Regions from separate parts of the Yimella sp. RIT 621 genome, predicted to be linked through region 2. Evidence: riboswitches for the same ligand, from Rfam matches in the RefSeq annotation. Region 2 holds a riboswitch; the other holds the start of a gene.
What was found. A riboswitch is a leader RNA that binds a small molecule or an ion and turns the genes downstream of it on or off. The one in region 2 is predicted to bind S-adenosylmethionine.
Positions count from the first base shown of each region.

Region 1: it holds a riboswitch for S-adenosylmethionine, as region 2 does, so the genes downstream of both, EU513_RS05830 (aminotransferase class V-fold PLP-dependent enzyme) here and EU513_RS01640 (bifunctional o-acetylhomoserine/o-acetylserine sulfhydrylase) in region 2, are expected to answer to the same signal.

Region 1 is NZ_SEIP01000004.1:233,069-241,978, reverse strand. It holds gene EU513_RS05840 (ion channel) at 1-111, opposite strand, end outside; gene EU513_RS05835 (DNA translocase FtsK) at 150-2,669, opposite strand; SAM riboswitch class IV at 3,142-3,256, shown strand; gene EU513_RS05830 (aminotransferase class V-fold PLP-dependent enzyme) at 3,327-4,712, shown strand; gene EU513_RS05825 (ribonuclease J) at 4,795-6,477, opposite strand; gene dapA (4-hydroxy-tetrahydrodipicolinate synthase) at 6,474-7,361, opposite strand; gene EU513_RS05815 (thymidylate synthase) at 7,549-8,361, shown strand; gene EU513_RS05810 (dihydrofolate reductase) at 8,358-8,910, shown strand, end outside.
Region 2 is NZ_SEIP01000001.1:321,996-330,905, forward strand. It holds gene EU513_RS01615 (PAC2 family protein) at 1-188, opposite strand, end outside; gene EU513_RS01620 (HIT family protein) at 270-695, opposite strand; gene hrpA (ATP-dependent RNA helicase HrpA) at 723-4,715, opposite strand; gene EU513_RS01630 (DUF4185 domain-containing protein) at 4,744-5,913, opposite strand; gene EU513_RS01635 (serine protein kinase RIO) at 5,948-6,805, opposite strand; SAM riboswitch class IV at 7,045-7,162, shown strand; gene EU513_RS01640 (bifunctional o-acetylhomoserine/o-acetylserine sulfhydrylase) at 7,221-8,561, shown strand; gene EU513_RS01645 (DUF445 domain-containing protein) at 8,545-8,910, opposite strand, start outside.

The sequences.
Region 1 (8,910 bases), on a different contig from region 2:
GAACACCGAGAAGACCGTGCGACCCAGTACCGAACCGGTCAGGAACGGGTAGAGCAGGATCCCGAACAGCTGGACTCCGAGCAGCACCCCACACGGGTGCACCCGCAGCATGCGCCAACAGCCCGTCCCCGGGTTCTGTGCCGCCAGGGTCACTGGCGTCCGTTCTCCGTCAGCGCCCAAGCGTCCTCGTCCGAGCTCTCCTCGACCGGCATGTCCTGGTCGTAGGCCGAGTCGTCGGGCACCTCGTCGCCGCGCAGGCGTGCCATGGTGGCGGGCAGGTCGTCGGGCTTGACCAGCACGTCGCGCGCCTTTGAACCCTCGGAGGGCCCGACGATGCCGCGGCTCTCCATCAGGTCCATCAGGCGGCCGGCCTTCGCGAACCCGACGCGCAGCTTGCGCTGGAGCATCGAGGTCGAACCGAACTGGCTGTTGATGACCAGTTCGGCGGCCTGCAGCAGCAGGTCGAGGTCGTCACCGATGTCCTCGTCGATCTCCTTCTTGGGAGCCGTCACGGCGACGTCGTCACGGTAGGCCGGCTGCAGCTGACCCTTGATGTGACTGACGATCTCCTTGACCTCGGATTCGGGCACCCAGGCGCCCTGCACACGGATCGCCTTGTTGCTGCCCATCGGCAGGAAGAGCGCATCACCCTGACCGATGAGCTTCTCGGCACCGGGCTGGTCGAGCACGACGCGAGAGTCGGCGAGCGACGAGGTCGCGAACGCCAGACGCGAGGGCACGTTGGCCTTGATCAGACCGGTGACCACGTCGACGGACGGACGCTGTGTCGCCAGCACCAGGTGGATACCGGCCGCACGGGCCAGCTGGGTGATGCGGACGATCGATTCCTCGACATCGCGGGGGGCGACCATCATCAGGTCGGCGAGCTCGTCGACAACGACGAGGAGGTACGGGTACGGCTGGACGACGCGTTCCGAACCGGGTGGCGGCTGCACCTTGCCCGCGCGGACGGCCTTGTTGAAGTCGTCCACGTGCTTGTAACCGAACGCGGCGAGGTCGTCATAGCGAGTGTCCATCTCGCGCACGACCCACTGCAGCGCTTCCGCGGCCTTCTTCGGGTTCGTGATGATGGGCGTGATCAGGTGCGGAATACCTTCGTACGCAGTCAATTCCACACGCTTGGGGTCGACCAGCACCATGCGCACCTCGTCCGGCGTCGCGCGCATCATGATCGACGTGATCATCGAGTTCACGAAGCTGGACTTACCGGCACCGGTCGCACCGGCGACGAGCATGTGCGGCATCTTGGCGAGGTTGGCGATGACGTACCCGCCCTCGACGTCCTTGCCGACGCCCATGACCATCGGGTGGTCGTTGCTGCGCGCGGCATTGCTGCGCAGCACGTCACCGAGGCTGACCGTCTCGCGGTCGGTGTTCGGGATCTCGATACCGATGGCCGACTTGCCCGGGATCGGGCTGAGGATCCGGACGTCGGCGGACGCGACCGCGTACGCGATGTTCTTCGAGAGGGCGGTGACCTTTTCGACCTTTGTGCCGGTGCCGAGTTCGATCTCGTAGCGGGTGACCGTCGGGCCACGGGTGAACCCGGTGACCTGGGCGTCGATGTCGAACTGGTCGAACACCCCGGCGAGAGCGTCGACCACACGGTCGTTGGCAGCCGAACGAGTCTTGTGCGGCGGGCCGGCAGCGAGCAGGTCGCTGGAGGGGAGCGTATAGGTCACGTCGCCCGCGAGCAGCAGTTGTTCGGTGCGCTGCGGCAGCGGCTGGGTGGGCGGGGCCTCGAGCTTGGCAGGCGGTGCACCCGGCAACTGGACCGGCTTGTTCTTCTGCTCCCCCGCGGGCGTCGGTGCGTCCTGCGGAGGATCCTGCTGCCTTGCCGCGGACTCGTGTTCGTCGTGGTCGTAGACCTCGGGTTCGGCCTTCTTCGCACGGCCGCGCCCGGGCTTCTCGGGGACGACGACCGCTGCTTGCTCGTAGGGCTCGTCACCGTCGAGCAGGTCGCCGTTCTCGTCGCGACGCGGCTTGCGACTGCGCGGCTTGCGGCGTCCGCCGTCGATGTTCTCGCCGTGCAGATCGAGCGCGACGGCGTCGACCGGGCCGTCTTCGTCGTTCTCTTCCAGCATGCGCCCGTAGAACAGCCGGTCGAGCAGGTGTCGCGCACGGTCGCCGATCTGGTGCACCGGGGTGGCCGTGATCACCAGCAGGCTGAAGAACGCGAGCAATAGCAGCAGCGGGACGGCGCCCCAGGTGGTGACAGCGGCAACCGTCGGGCTGGATGCCAGGAAACCGATCATCCCGCCGGCTGTTTCGAGCCCTTCGCGGGGGTCCGCGTCCGGCAGGCCCTTCGCGATGCTCGTGAGTCCGCAGACCGCGAACGCCAGCAGTGCGAGGCCGATGCTGATGCGGTTGGTGGCGTGGTGGCCCCTCGGCGTGCGCAGGATGTGCGCCCCGAGGCCGAGCAGGACGACCGGCAGCGCCAGGGAGATCAGACCGAACGTGCCTGCGGTGATGGTGTGGACGATGTCGCCGAAGAGTCCGGCGATGCCCCACCATTCGACGGCAGCGACGATGATCGCTGCGGCGATGAGCGTGAATCCGACTCCGTCTCTGCGCAGTTCGGGTTCGAGATCGCGAGCACTTGAACCGACCCGACGTGCGGTGCCGCCGGCGACGTGAGCCACACCCATCCAGGTGCCGCGGACGGCGCGTATCGGCAGCGAGGGTCCGCCGCTGCGCGGCTGCGGCTTGCCTTTGACTGTCGAACCCGTGGATTTACGGGAAGCGGGCCGGGAGGAAGCGCTCTTGGACGCCGGACGCGCGGACGACGAACGTCCGCGCGAGGCGGTGGACTTTGATGCGGTCTGACGGGTGGCCACCCCGGGAGGCTACGCGACCGTCACATCAATCTCACGCAGCACACGCGTAACGTGGATTTTGTTGTCTTCCCGACCTTCCTCGAAACCCCTCACCCTCGGCACACAACGAGTTCGATCTCCTCAGGAGCGGCCCAAGTCGGCTCTTCCTACCTGAGCCTGTACTGGGACGAAATATGTCAACCGTTGCGACAGTGGATCCATGAAGTACGCATGTTCCAGTACACGGTGCGACGTTCGGACGAGGGTTGCTCACACGCCGCCCCGTGTGGCATAGTCCAGAACAGGTCATGAGACTCAGCGACAAGCCCTGGCTTGCTGAGCGGCAACCCTCCACCGCGGTGGGGTGCTCCAGGTGACGACCGGGCCGTAGCCCGACCGGGTTACGGCAAGCGCGGATCGATGTACCCGCCGCGCCGCCCGTTCGGGTCGGTGCCGCTGTTCGTCGGTCCAACGACCGAAGGAGCACCGATGTCCGTCGCAACCAAGACCCTCACCTGCGCACCGCCAGCGGTTGAGTCCCGCCGGCTTCACCTCGTACCCGCGAATGTCCGGCCGCTGCCGGTAGAACAGCTACAGGGAATCCCGCTCACCGCTCATTACGAACTCGGGGTTCCGACCGTGCACCGAACCGTCGTCGACTTCGCGAACTTCGACCACGGCGCGACCGCACCGGCCCTGCGCTCGGTGGAGACGGCCGTCGCCGCCGTACAGCGCGTGTCCGGGTCGGTGCACCGCGGTGCCGGCCACACCAGCCGACAGACGACTCAGTGGTTCGAGCAGGCCCGAATCGAGGTGGGCAGGTTCGTCGGTGCCCGCGAGCACGACCATGTCGTTTTCACCCGCAACACCACCGATGCACTACGCCTGCTGGCCCACGCACTCCCCCGCCGCACACAGGTCTTCACCTGGGACTCGGCCCACCATGCCGCTCAGTTCGCGTGGACGGGACGCAACGTCCACCGGCTGCCGATCCCGGCAAGCGCCCAGAACGCCCTCGACCTGCTCACCGGTGCACTCGCGACCAGCACGGCCGACCACAAGCTCGTCGTCATCACCGGTGCCTGCAATGTCACCGGTGAGATCTGGCCGATCGCCGAACTAGCCTCCATCGCAGCGGAATTCGGTGCGCGCACCGTTCTGGATGCTGCCCAGCTCGCGCCGCACCACCGCGTCGACATCGATGAACTCGGCGTCGACTGGGTCGCGCTCTCCGGCCACAAGGCATACGCGCCGTACGGCGCCGGCGCACTGGTGGGTCGCTCGAACTGGTTGGACGACGCCCAGCCGTACCTACCCGCCGGCGGAGCGACCCGCACCGTCACCGCTCGGACCGTCGAATGGAATGTCGGCCCCGCCCGCCACGAGGGCGGCACCCCGAACGCAGTCGGCGCGATCGCGCTGGCCGCCGCGTGCGCGACCTTGGCCAAGCATCACGAAGCCATCACCGCTCACGAGCAGGTCCTCCATACGCGGTTGCGTGACGGCCTGGAGTCCATCCATGGCGTCCGCCTGGTTTCGGTACTGGGTTCCGATCGTCCTAACGTCGGGGTGGTGACGTTCACCGTCGACGGCTACGACTGCTCATTGGTCTCACAAGTGCTCTCGGACGAATACGGCATCGCCGTGCGGGACGGCAAGTTCTGCGCTCATCGCCTCTGCGACCAGGTCATCGGCGGCTGCGCCGTCCGTGCATCCATCGGTCTTGCCACGCAGCCGCACCACATCGACCGCCTGATCAACGGTGTTCGCAAGCTCCTCGCGCACGGTCCTGCGATGGATTACGTGCACACCGAAGGTGTGGGATGGAGCGCGCCACAGGACCCGCGTGATCTGAGCGAGCCGCTGCCCTGGTGACATCGACTCGCTAGCCCCGTTCGTCCCGGTGGTTCCGGCGCGTCGCTCGCAGGCTCACGAACGGCTCAACCAGCGGGACAGGTCAGGCGTCGATGACGATCGGGATGATCATCGGCCGGCGGCGCAGTTTGCCACCGACGAAGCCCCCGACCGCACGACGGATGACCTGCTGCAGCTGGTGGGAGTCGTTGACACCCTTGCGGCGGGCCTCTTCGAGCGCGTCCTCGATCTTGGGTACCACCTTGTCGAAGACGTCGGTGTCCTCGGCGAAGCCACGCGTCCGGATGTCGGGGCCGGCGACGATCTGGCCGGTCGAGGAGTCGCGCACGACGATGATCGTGACGAAGCCCTCGTCGCGCAGGATGCGACGGTCCTTCAGCATGGTCTCGTCGGTGGCGCCGACGAGTGAACCGTCGACGTACACGTATCCACACGGCACGACACCGGTGATCGAGGCCTGACCGTCGACGAGGTCGACGACTACGCCGTCCTCGGCCAGCAGCACGTTGCGCTCGGGCACGCCGGTCGCGACCGCGAGGTCACCGTTGGCCACCAGGTGGCGCCATTCGCCGTGGATCGGCATGACGTTCTTGGGCTTGACGATGTTGTAGCAGTAGAGGAGTTCACCGGCACTCGCGTGACCGGAGACGTGCACGAGCGCGTTGCCCTTGTGCACCACGTTCGCACCGAGTCGCATCAGTCCGTTGATCACCCGGTAGATCGCGTTCTCGTTGCCGGGGATCAGCGAGCTCGCCATCAGGACGGTGTCGCCGTGACCGACGTCGATCTGGTGGTCGCGGTTCGCCATCCGCGACAACGCCGCCATCGGCTCGCCCTGCGACCCGGTGCAGATGAGCACCACCTGGTCGTCGCGCAGGTCACCGAGCTTCTTCGCGTCGACCAGGATGCCGTCCGGGATCTTCAAGTAGCCCAGGTCGGCGGCGATGCCCATGTTGCGCACCATCGACCGGCCGACCATCGCGACCTTGCGGCCGTGCGCCTCGGCGGCGTTCAGAATCTGCTGCACGCGGTGCACGTGAGAGGCGAAGCACGCGACGATGATGCGCCGCTCGGCCTTTGCGAAGACCCGCTCGATCGCCGGGGTGATGTCCTTCTCGGGCGTGGTGAAGCCCGGCACCTCGGCGTTGGTCGAGTCGGTGAGGAACAGGTCGACGCCCTCCTCACCGAGCCGCGCGAAAGCGCGCAGGTCGGTGATGCGGCCGTCGAGCGGCAACTGGTCCATCTTGAAGTCGCCGGTGATCAGCAGGGTGCCGCCGGGCGTCCGGACGAACACAGCGAGGGCGTCCGGGATCGAGTGGTTCACGGCCACGAACTCGCAGTCGAACGGACCGAGCTTCTCCCGTCCGCCTTCCTTGACCGCCATCGTGTAAGGCGTGATGCGGTGTTCCTTGAGCTTGGCCTCGATGAGCGCAAGCGTCAGCGTCGAGCCGATCAGCGGGATGTCCGGCTTCAGACGCAGCAGGTACGGGACGGCTCCGATGTGGTCCTCGTGCCCGTGGGTGAGCACGATGGCCTCGATGTCGTCCAGCCGGTTCCGAAGGTAGTCGAAGTCCGGAAGGATCAGGTCGACGCCCGGGTGGTCGTCCGGGAACAGCACGCCGCAGTCGACGACGAGCAGGCGTCCTTCGAATTCCAGGACGGTCATGTTGCGGCCGACCTCGCCGAGACCGCCGAGGGCGACGACGCGGACGCCGTTCTTGGGCAGCGGCGGCGGCGCGCCGAGTTCGGGGTGCGGGTGGCTCACAGAAGTCCTGCCTGGGTCAGACCGTTACGCAGCACGTCGCGGTGTTCGTCGGTGATGGGCAGCAACGGCAGGCGCACGTGGTCGCTGCCGATGATGCCGAGTTCCTTCATCGCACCCTTGGCCATGATCGCGCCCTGACTGGTGTTCATCAGGGCCTCGATCGCCGGGATCAGCTGGGTATGGATGCTGCGCGCGGTCTCCAGGTCGCCCGTGCCGACGGCGGCGATCATTCTCGCGAACTGCTTGCCCGCCACGTGACCGACCACGCTCACCACTCCGGACGCACCCATCGCCAACCAGGCCAGGTTGAGCACGTCGTCGCCGGAGAACCAGAGCAGATCGGTCTCGGCCATCAGCTTGGACGCCTCGAAAAGGTCGCCCTTCGCGTCCTTGACAGCCCGCATTTCCGGAATCTCCGCCAGACGACGGATGGTGTCGCTCGCGAGCGCCATGCTGGTGCGGCCAGGAATGTCGTAGGCCATGGCGGGCAATCCCGTTGCGGCACAGACGGTTCGGAAGTGCTCGATGATGCCGGGTTGCGTCGGCTTGTTGTAGTACGGGGTGACGATCAGCACGGCGTGCGCGCCCACGGCGGCGATGGCCTCTGCTGCTGCGACGGAGTGTGCGGTGTCGTTGGTGCCGACGCCGGCGGTGATACGAGCGCGGTCACCGACCGCTTCGACGACGGCCTTGACGGTGGCGACGTTCTCCTCGTCCGTGGTCGTCGCCGACTCACCGGTGGTGCCGTTGACCAGCAGTCCGTCGTGGCCGTTGTCGACCAGGTGTTTCGCGAGCGCCTGCACTCCGTCGTAGTCGATGGACCCGTCGTCGTTCATCGGGGTCACCATCGCGGTGATCATGCGTCCGAAGGGGTTGCTCGTCATGGATCCCAGGCTATCGGTGGCGGAAATGGCGATCGCGTTGCCACCCGCTCGGGGGTCCGGGTGGCAACGCGATCACCGGGTACATCGACACCGGCCGCAATCCGTTACAGACGCCTATTGTGATCTGGGTCACACCCGCGCAACTCGCGGTCGGTTGCTGTCCGAGGCCGCTGATAGCGTCCGAGTCATGCAGCAATACCTCGATCTGCTCGACCGAATCATGCGCGAGGGCGCCCGCAAGGACGACCGCACCGGCACCGGCACCCTTTCGGTCTTCGGTCACCAGATGCGGTTCGACCTCAACGAGGGCTTCCCGGTGCTCACCACCAAGAAGCTGCACCTGCGCTCGATCTTCGGTGAGTTGTTGTGGTTCCTGCGCGGCGACACCAATGTGAAGTGGCTGCAGGAGCGTCGCATCACGATCTGGGACGAGTGGGCCGACGAGAACGGCGACCTCGGACCGGTCTACGGGCACCAGTGGCGGTCCTGGCCGACGCCGTCCGGGCAGCACGTCGATCAATTGGCGAAGGTGATCGAGTCGATCCGCACCAACCCCGACTCTCGTCGCCACATCGTCTCCGCGTGGAATGTCGCCGAGGTCGACGACATGGCCCTACCGCCGTGTCACACGATGTTCCAGTTCTACGTCTCCCCCGCCGAGGAGTCCGGCGAACGCAAGCTGTCGTGTCAGCTGTATCAGCGGTCGGCGGACGTCTTCCTCGGCGTCCCGTTCAACATCGCCTCGTACGCCTTGCTGACCCACATGGTCGCCCAGGTGACCGGGCTCGGGGTCGGCGACTTCGTGCACACGTTGGGCGATGCCCACCTATATGTGAACCATCTCGATCAGGCCCGCGAGCAGCTGACGCGCAGGCCGAAGCAACTGCCCATCCTGCGGTTGAATTCGCAGATCCGAGAGATCGACGCGTTCGAGTTGGACGACATCTCGCTCGAGGGTTACGTCGCCGACCCGAGCATCAAGGCGCCGATCGCGGTATGACGATCAGCATGATCGCGGCGAGGTCGCGCAATGGAGTGATCGGCCGCGACGGCGACATGCCATGGCACCTTCCCGATGACCTGAAGTACTTCAAACGCACCACCATGGGTCACCCGATGATCATGGGGCGCAAGACCTTCGACGCGATGGGCGTCCTGCCCGGCCGCCGTTCGATCGTGGTCACCCGACAGGCCGGCTGGTCGGGCGAGGGCGTGGAGACCGCGTCCAGCCTCGACCACGCGCTCGCGATGGTCGGCGACGACGACGTGTTCATCGTCGGCGGAGCTCAGATCTACGAGCAGGCCCTGCCGTTCACCGATCGCATCCTGCTGACCGAGATCGACGTCGAGGTCGACGGCGACACCTACTTCCCCACGCTCACATCCGAGCAGTGGCGCGAAACATCACGCGATCCGCAGGACGGGTTCGCCTGGGTGACCTACGAACGCGCCGTTCCGCGCGCCACGCTGGTGCTCGGTGATCGCGTCGGTCGCGGTGCCCGCGCGAAGATCGGCGCCTCGGTCGCCGTCATGCAGGACGGTCGACTGC
Region 2 (8,910 bases):
AGCAGTTGATCGATGTCGAAGGACGCGACGACGACCGGGTCACCGTTGGCCAGCAAGTGCTGGACGAGTAGCCGTTGGGTGTTGCCGGCGTCGATCAACCCGCCGAGCGCGACGATCAGCGTCCGCGCGCCGAGTTCACTGGCGTGGGCGTCCTGCTCGAAACGGACGAGCTCCATCGGGTCCCGCATGGGAAGTCTCCTGGTCGAAGGAAAGAAGGTCTCTGCCGCGGTTCAACGTGCTGCACAGCGCGGTCATTCCCCCGGGTGGGATCAGTCCGGCACGTGCTCGCTGTTCCCTTGCTCACGCAGCGCGTCGCGCAGCCGCTGCGCATTCGCGGCGAGCACCTTCTGGTCCTGGCCCTTGGTCACGTTGTGGACATCGAAGTCCTCGACACCGTTGGCCGGCCAGACATGCACGTGCAGGTGCGGCACCTCGAAACCCTCGACGAGGACCCCCACCCGGGCGCTGTCCCAGGCAGCATGCTGGGCCCTGCCGATGGTCTGCGCGACCTGCGTGAGGTGGCTCAGCAGCTGCGGTGAGGCATCGAGCCAGTGGTCGATCTCCTCGCGCGGCACCACGACGGTGTGGCCGTCGGTCAGCGGGTCGATCACCAGGAAGGCGACGCAGGAGTCGTCCTTCCAGACGAAGTGACCGGGGATCTCGCCGTCGATGATCTTCGTGAACAAAGTCGCCATGGGTCGAGCCTAACGACGCACCAGCGATCAGGTGGCGTCCTCGACCTCGTCCATCGCCTTGAAGATGCGCTTGATCGAGATGGGCCCGGCCGTGCCGAGTTTCTGGGCGAACAGGCTGACCCGCAGCTCTTCGATCATCCAACGCAGCGCGACGACGTCCGGGTCGGTGTGGCGGGCAGCCGGCAGCTTGGCGAGCAGCTTGTCGAGTTCTGCGCGGACGTGGTCGACATCGCCCTGACGTTCGGCGTCCCGGGCAATGTCGGTGGGCGCCTTCTCGATGCGTTCGAGCATCGCACGCAGGTGGACGCGCAGCCGCGGAAGCCGGGCGGCGCCGGTCTCGGCCACGAAACCCGGGTGGATCAGCGACGCGTATTGCCGCTCCAACTGTTTCCTCAGATCGGCGGTGGACGGCGCGGTCATCCGGTCGAGTGCCAGACGCACCTGGCGAGCCACGTCGAGACACGGACCGACCCGATCGACGATTTCGATCACCTCCGGGACGATCTGCTGCCGAACGACGAGCAGCGCCGTCTCGTACTGCTGCGGGTCACGGACGCGTCCGCCGGGCAGTTCGCGAGCGATGATCGCGTCGACCGCACACGCGAGGATGTCGTCGTACAACGCGTCCCGGGTGGGGTGCGGGTGGTTGCCGAGGGCGAGCTTCTGGGTGTTGCTCAGCAGCCCGAGAATCCGGTTCCACGGCACATCGGTGTTGAGCAGCACCAGGCGACGGACGCCGAAGTGGGTCGCGTACTCGCGCTCGGACGGGCTCGGGAGCACCTGCAGCGCAACGGAATCGCCTTGATCGACGAGCGCCGGGTAGCCGACGACGGTGCGTCCGCCGCTCCTGCTCTCGACCTTGTCCTGCAGCGTCAGGTCGTCCCAGGAGCGAATTCCCTTGCGCTCCAGTGCTTCTCCAACACTGGACATTGCTTGCCGAACCGAACCCTGAAGCTGTTGCTGCAGGAGCGGAAGGTCCTTGCCCTCCGCGAGCTTCTTGCCGCCCTTGCCCTCGATCCGGAAGGTCATCCGCAGGTGGTCCGGCACGCGCGACCAGTCCCATTCCCCGCGCGGGATCCGAACGCGGCTGCGGTCGAACAGGACATCGGCAAGTGCATCCACCAGATCCTGGCCGGAAGCCGAATCCAGCTGTGCGACGGCGGCTCTGGCGTGGTCGGGAGTCGGCACGAAGTGCTTGCGGGTGTTCTTGGGCAACGACTTCAACAGGGCGGTCACCAATTCCTCGCGCACCCCGGGCACCGACCAGTCGAAGCCAACGTCCTGCACCTGGTTCAACTGTTCCACGGGGATGTGCGCCGTGACTCCATCGGCATCGGAACCCGGGTCGAACTGGTAACTCAGCCGCAGGTTCAGCTCGCCCTGGTGCCAGGCCTTGGGGAAGTCCGTCGTGTCGAGGTCGGCTGCTTCGTCGGTGAGCAGCAGGTCGCGGGTGAACGTCAGCAGCTTGCCTTGCTTCTTGCTCTGCCCCTTCCACCACCGGTCGAAGTGCGCCCCGGAGACGATGTCGTCCGGCAGCCGTTCGTCGTAGAACTCGAACAGCACGTCGTCGTCGACCACCAGATCGCGCCGGCGGGTGCGCTCCTCCAGTTCACCGACCTCGCGCAGCAGGGCACGGTTGTCGTGGAAGAAGCGGTGATGGGTCTGCCACTCCCCCTCGACCAGTGCGTGCCGGATGAACAACTCCCGCGCGTACGCCTGATCGATCCGCCCGAACGACACCGGCCTCCCGGCGGCCAGCGGGACGCCGTACAGGGTCACCCGTTCGCTGCAGATCGCCTGCGCCTGCTTCTTCTCCCATCGCGGGTCGGAGTAACTGCGTCTGAGCAGATGCTGTCCGGCCGCCTCGACCCACGCCGGATCGACGCGGGCATTGGTACGTGCCCACAGGCGCGTGGTCTCGACCAGTTCACCGGCCATCAACCAGTCGGGTTGAGCGCGGAACAGCACCGAGCCGGGCTGGATGGCGAAGCGGGCCTGCCGGGCGCCGAGGTAGTCACGAGCGTCCCGGTCGCGCAGGCCGACGTGCGAGAGCAACCCGGTGAGCAACGCCTGGTGCACGGTGTCGTCCGCGGCCTTGTTGTCACTGGGCTGCAGCTTGAGCTGTTTGCAGATATCGCGCAGTTGAGCGTGCAGGTCCTGCCACTCGCGCACGCGCAGGTAATGCAGGTACTCCTGCTTGCACATGCGACGGAAAGCACTGCCGGACAACGCTTTCTGCTGTTCGCGCAGGTAGTTCCACAGGTTCAGGACGGTGAGGAAATCGCTCGACTCGTGCTTGAACCGGGCATGGCTCTGGTCGGCCTGGGTCTGCTGATCGGCGGGTCGTTCACGCGGGTCCTGGATCGACATCAGGGCGACGATCGGCAACACCTCACGCAACGATCCGTTGCGGGAGGCCTCGACGATCATTCGAGCCAGCCGCGGGTCGACCGGCAGCGTCGCGATCGCGCGACCGTCGGCGGTGAGCCGCCGCCGGCCCCGGCGTCCGTCGCCGCTCTCACGTCCGGTCTCGTCGTCGATCGCGTTCAGCTCGTGCAACAGACGCAGTCCGTCGGTAATCTGCCGGCTGTCGGGCGGCTGCACGAACGGGAAACGCGCGACATCGCCCAGGCCCAGCGAGATCATCTGCAGGATGACGGACGCGAGGTTCGTGCGCAGGATCTCCGGGTCGGTGAACTCGGGGCGCGCCTCGAAATCCTCCTGCGAGTACAACCGGATCGCGATGCCGTCGGCCAGGCGGCCGCAGCGTCCGGACCGCTGGTTGGCGCTGGCCTGGGAGATGGGCTCGATCGGCAACCGCTGCACCTTGGTGCGCTGGCTGTACCGGGAGATGCGCGCGGTGCCTGTGTCGATCACGTACCGGATGCCCGGCACGGTCAACGAGGTCTCGGCCACGTTGGTGGACACCACGATCCGGCGTCCGTCGTGCTTGGCGAACACCCGGTGCTGTTCGGCTGCCGACAACCGACCGTACAGCGGGACGATCTCGGTGTTCGGCAGGCCGAGACCCTTGAGCGCGTCGGTGGCGTCGCGAATCTCGCGTTCGCCGGAGCAGAACACCAGCACGTCCTGCGGGCCACCATCGTCGACGCGACTGCTGTTGCCGGGTCGAGGTCCCCGCGAAGTATCGACCGACGCAGGAGAGAGAACCTCGTCGGGTGACCACAATTCCTCGATGGCGTCGATGATGCCGGTGACCTGGTCAATGTCGACGAGGTTCGGGGCGGCGTCCGCGCCCTTGCCGGGCACCTCACGCACGAGCGGTCGGTAGCGCACCTCCACCGGGTAGGTCCGTCCGGACACCTCGATGATCGGCACCGGGTTACCTTGTGTCGCAAAGTGATCGGCGAAACGCTGTGGGTCGATGGTCGCCGAGGTGATGATCACCTTGAGGTCGGGACGTTTGGGCAACAGTTGCTTGAGATAGCCGAGGATGAAGTCGATGTTGAGCGAGCGCTCGTGTGCCTCGTCGATGATGATCGTGTCGTACTGACTGAGCATCCGGTCCCGCTGCAACTGCGACAACAGGATGCCGTCGGTCATCACCTTGACGAGGGTGTCGCGGCTCGAGGTGTCGGTGAATCGCACCTGGTAGCCGACGGTCTGCCCCAGCTCGGTGCCCAGTTCCTCGGCGATCCGCTCGGCGACCGAGCGGGCCGCGAGCCGGCGGGGTTGGGTGTGACCGATCGTGCCGCTGACCCCGCGGCCGAGTTCGAGGCAGATCTTCGGGATCTGGGTCGTCTTTCCCGAACCCGTCTCACCCGCGATGACCACGACCTGGTGGTCACGGATGGCCTCGGCGATCTCGTCCTTGGCGGCGACGACCGGCAGGTCCGGATACGTGATCTGCGGCACGGACGCGCGGCGGTGCTCGATCTGTTGGGGGGACAGACCCCGCGGACGACGGTCCGCGCCGGCCTTGCGCTGCGGACGACGACGGCCGGAGCGAGGGCGCTCAGGCGAACTGTTCGGCGCGCGGTTGGGTGTGGGTTCAGTCATGAGGGATCGGTCGATTGTCCCAGATCACTCACGGCATCGGCACCTCGATAAACACCGGACGCGAGGCCTTGGGTCGCTGCAGGAGGTCGACGACCGATTTTGCGACGCGCGAGACCGACACCAGCAGCTTGCCGCTCGCCAGGTCGAACTCCGGATGAGCGAGTGGTTGGTAACTGACGACCTGCCCACGCTCGTAGGGGAAGTGCGTCGTCGACCGGACCGTCCAGGGACCCTGCGGGCTGTTCGCAGTCCAGACCGCGACGGTGTCGGTCAGGTCCCCGCCGAGCTTGGAGACAGCCAGGTAATCGTTGCCCCGCTTGTGCACACTCAACGCCTGGGAGACACCGCTGCCCGAGTCGATGACCGGCCGGACGGCGGATTCCTGCGCGTCCCAGCCGGCACCGTCCCAGTACTGCCAGGTCGACCTGAGCGTGACGGTGTCCGCGGCGGCACGCGCCAGCACCAGTTCGCGCGGCCCGGGACCGCCGGAGCGTTGGCGGGAACCGTAGATGTAGATCCACTCGTCGTCCGCCAGCAGCGCACTCCCCCAGTTGATCTGGGTCGGGTCCACTCGATCCGGCGTCACCGGCGTGACGACCGGACGGGCCGCGACGCCGCTGTGCGGCACGCGCAGCGATGCGATCGACATGCCGAGGTAGTCGAACCCGAAGATGTCGGCCGAGGTGCGTCGCACCCGACTGCATGCGACGAGCACGTCGTCGTACGTGCTGCGAGAAACGGCCGTCATCGACGATGGCCAGCACACCGAGCCCGCACTGTTCGCAAGGAACGGACCCGCCGGGTCGACCCACTGGGAGGTGCACCGCCCCTTGGTCACCAACGCCGAGCTCGACACGAACCGTGGGCGGAACTCCCCCGCCCGCGCGGTGTCTCCGAAGACCCACAGCGTGCGTCCGTCACCGAGTCGGACGGTGACTCCGACGTCCGCCGCGCGCCACTGCGGCAGGTTGTCCAGCCCTTCCATCCAGGTGTTCGCGTGCTGCGCCCCCGTCCACGGACGCGGGTCGACGCACGCCTGCCCGCCGACCGGCTCCTGCACCTCCAGGGCGCTTCCCACGGTGGCGGGGCTGACCGACGACCAGGACTCCTGGGGATAGGTCGGCGGCTGCGGCGGACGACTGCACGCCGTGACCGTGAAAGTCACGGCCACGACCACGGCGCCGAGTCTGCGAAGCACGCGGCAAGCCTATGCAGCGCGCGCAGCGCAGGCCTCAGAATGCGTACCCGAGCAGTTCGGCGAAGAGTTCGTCGCCGTCGCACGCGTGGCCCTTCGAGGAGAACCAGGTGCAGACGTTCACGCAATCGCGGTGCAGGAACTCGACCCCGTTGGGGTTGGCGATCACGTCGACGATCTGGGGCAGATCGATCAGCACGAGGCCGGACTCGGCCACAAGGATGTTGTACGCCGACAGATCTCCGTGCACGATTCCCTTGCCGCACAACACGATCAGTGCAGCACGCAGTTGATCGAACCAGACCTCCAGTTGTTCTGCGGTCGGCCGCGTGGCAGCCAGGCGGGGTGCCGGGCGGCCGTCGGCGTCGACGACCAACTCCATCAGGATCTCTCGACCGTCGATCTGCACCGGGTACGGCACCGGCACGCCGCTGGTCCACAGGTCGACCAGCGCCGACCATTCGGCCTGCGCCCAGACACCGGCAGCGACCTGCTTGCCGAACGCGGTCCCGGTGGCGACGGCTCGAGCTTCTCGGGTGTCCTTGATCCGTCGACCTTCGGTATACCCGGCGTGCCGGCGGAAGGATCGATGCTCGGCGTCGCGATAGCGCTTGGCCGCCATCAGCGTGCTGCATTGGGGCGCGCAGACGGCGGTGCGCTCGATGACGAAGACGTCGGCTTCCTTGCCGGTCTTGAGCACACCGAGCTCGGTGTCGATGGACTCGTCATGGGTCACGACCCAGGACGGGCGGGGTTCGGGGCCGCGCTGCAGCCGTTCGATGCTGCTCCAGGTCGACCATCGCTGCCCGTCGGGCAGGTCGACCGGGACGAAGGGATCGATCAGTGGGGTGTCGGGAGCGAACGCGCCCTGCGGCGCGCGAGTTTCGTTCTGCACGAGTGGTATTCCGTTTCTCGGAAGGGTCTGCTCTGATGCTGGACGCGGCAGTCGTGCCGCTGCTGGTTCCTCATCGGCTCCTCCTTCGAACGGGCGCTCCCACGGACGGGGTACGCGACTGCTCCCAGGCTGTCGAACATCGGACGTCCGCGGCAACCGAATTTCCGGACCATCGGCGACCGTCCGGATACAGAGACCTGTCTTCAGCCGGCGGACGCCGCTCACGTAATCTGGCGTCAGGTCATGAGCGTCAGCGACAAGCCCCGGCTCGCTGGCCGGCAACCCTCCACCGCGGTGGGGTGCCCCGGGTGAAGACCTGGCCGGACGGTGCAGATCGCCGCCCGGCAAGCGCGGACGCGAACGTCGGTCCGCCGCAGGCGGATCGAGCGCCTGCACCGAGCAGGAGGAGACGCCGATGAACGACACCCAGAACCCCGGCCAGGACAGCGCTGCCGAGTGGTCCTTCGAGACCCGTCAGATCCACGCCGGACAGGTCGTCGACGAGACGACCGGCGCGCGGGCGTTGCCGATCTACCAGACCACGTCGTACGTGTTCAAGGACACCGAGCACGCGAAGAACCTGTTCGCGCTCAGCGAGTTCGGCAACATCTACACCCGTTTGATGAACCCGACGACGGACGCCGTCGAGCAGCGGATCGCCAGCCTGGAAGGCGGCGTCGGCGCTCTGCTCGTGGCCTCCGGACAGGCCGCCGAGACGCTGGCGATCCTCAACATCGCCGAGGCGGGTTCGCACATCGTCGCCAGCCCGGCGCTGTACGGCGGCACGGCGAACCTGTTGAAGTACACGCTGCCGAAGTTCGGGATCGAGGTCACGTTCGTCGAGGACTCCCGCGATCTCGACCAGTGGCGCACTGCGGTGCGTCCGAACACCAAGCTCTTCTTCGGAGAGTCCGTGTCGAACCCGAAGGCGGAGATCCTCGACATCGAGGGCGTTGCCGGCGTCGCGCACGAGGCCGGCGTGCCGTTGATCGTCGACAACACCGTCGCGATGCCCTACGTGCTGCGTCCCATCGAGTACGGCGCCGACATCGTCGTCCACTCCGCGACCAAGTACCTCGGCGGCCACGGCACCTCGATCGCGGGGGCGATCGTCGACTCGGGCAACTTCGACTTCGGTAAGGACCCGGAGAGGTTCCCGAACTACAACACGCCCGAGGAGAGCTACCACGGATTGGTCTACGCCCGTGATCTCGGCGTGGGGAGCCCGCTCGGGGCCAACCTCGCGTTCATCCTCAAGGCGCGCGTGCAGTTGCTGCGTGACCTCGGCGCGGCAGTCTCCCCGTTCAACGCCTTTCTCATCGCCCAGGGCATCGAGACCCTGAGCCTGCGCATCGAGCGCCACCTGGAGAATGCGCACAAGGTGGCACAGTTCCTGCAGGGTCACGACCAGGTGGAGAAGGTCGTCTGGGCCTCGTTGCCGGACAACGACTTCCACGACCTCGCGCAGAAGTACACGCCGCAGGGCTCGGGTGCAGTCATCTCCTTCGAGATCACCGGCGGCCTCGAAGCCGGCAAGAAGTTCGTCGAGGCACTGCAACTGCATTCGCACGTGGCCAATATCGGTGACGTGCGTTCGCTGGTGATCCACCCGGCATCGACGACGCACAGCCAGGGCTCGGACGAGGACCGCCTCGCCGCAGGCGTGACCCCGGGTCTCGTGCGCCTGGCCGTGGGCATCGAGCACATCGACGACATCCTTGCCGACCTGAAGACCGGCTTCAGAGCAGCTGGCTGAGGGTGTGGATCAGCAGACCCACGAGACCACCGACGATGGTGCCGTTGATCCGGATGAACTGCAGGTCTCGGCCGACGTGCAACTCGATGCGCTCGGCGGCCTCGTTTCCGTCCCACTTGTCGATGGTCTGGGAGATGACCGTCGACAGTTCACGCCCGTAGGTGCGCACGACGTACCCGACGGTCTCGGCGAGGCGACGATCGAGCGAAGCACGCAGTTCGTCGTCCCGGACGACTCGCGCGCCGAGGTCGTGCAACGCGACCGCGAGACGGGCGCGCAGTTCGCCGTCGGGGTCGCCCAGGGCTTCGACGACTGCTCGGCGTACCGAACCCCAGAGCGAGACAAGTGA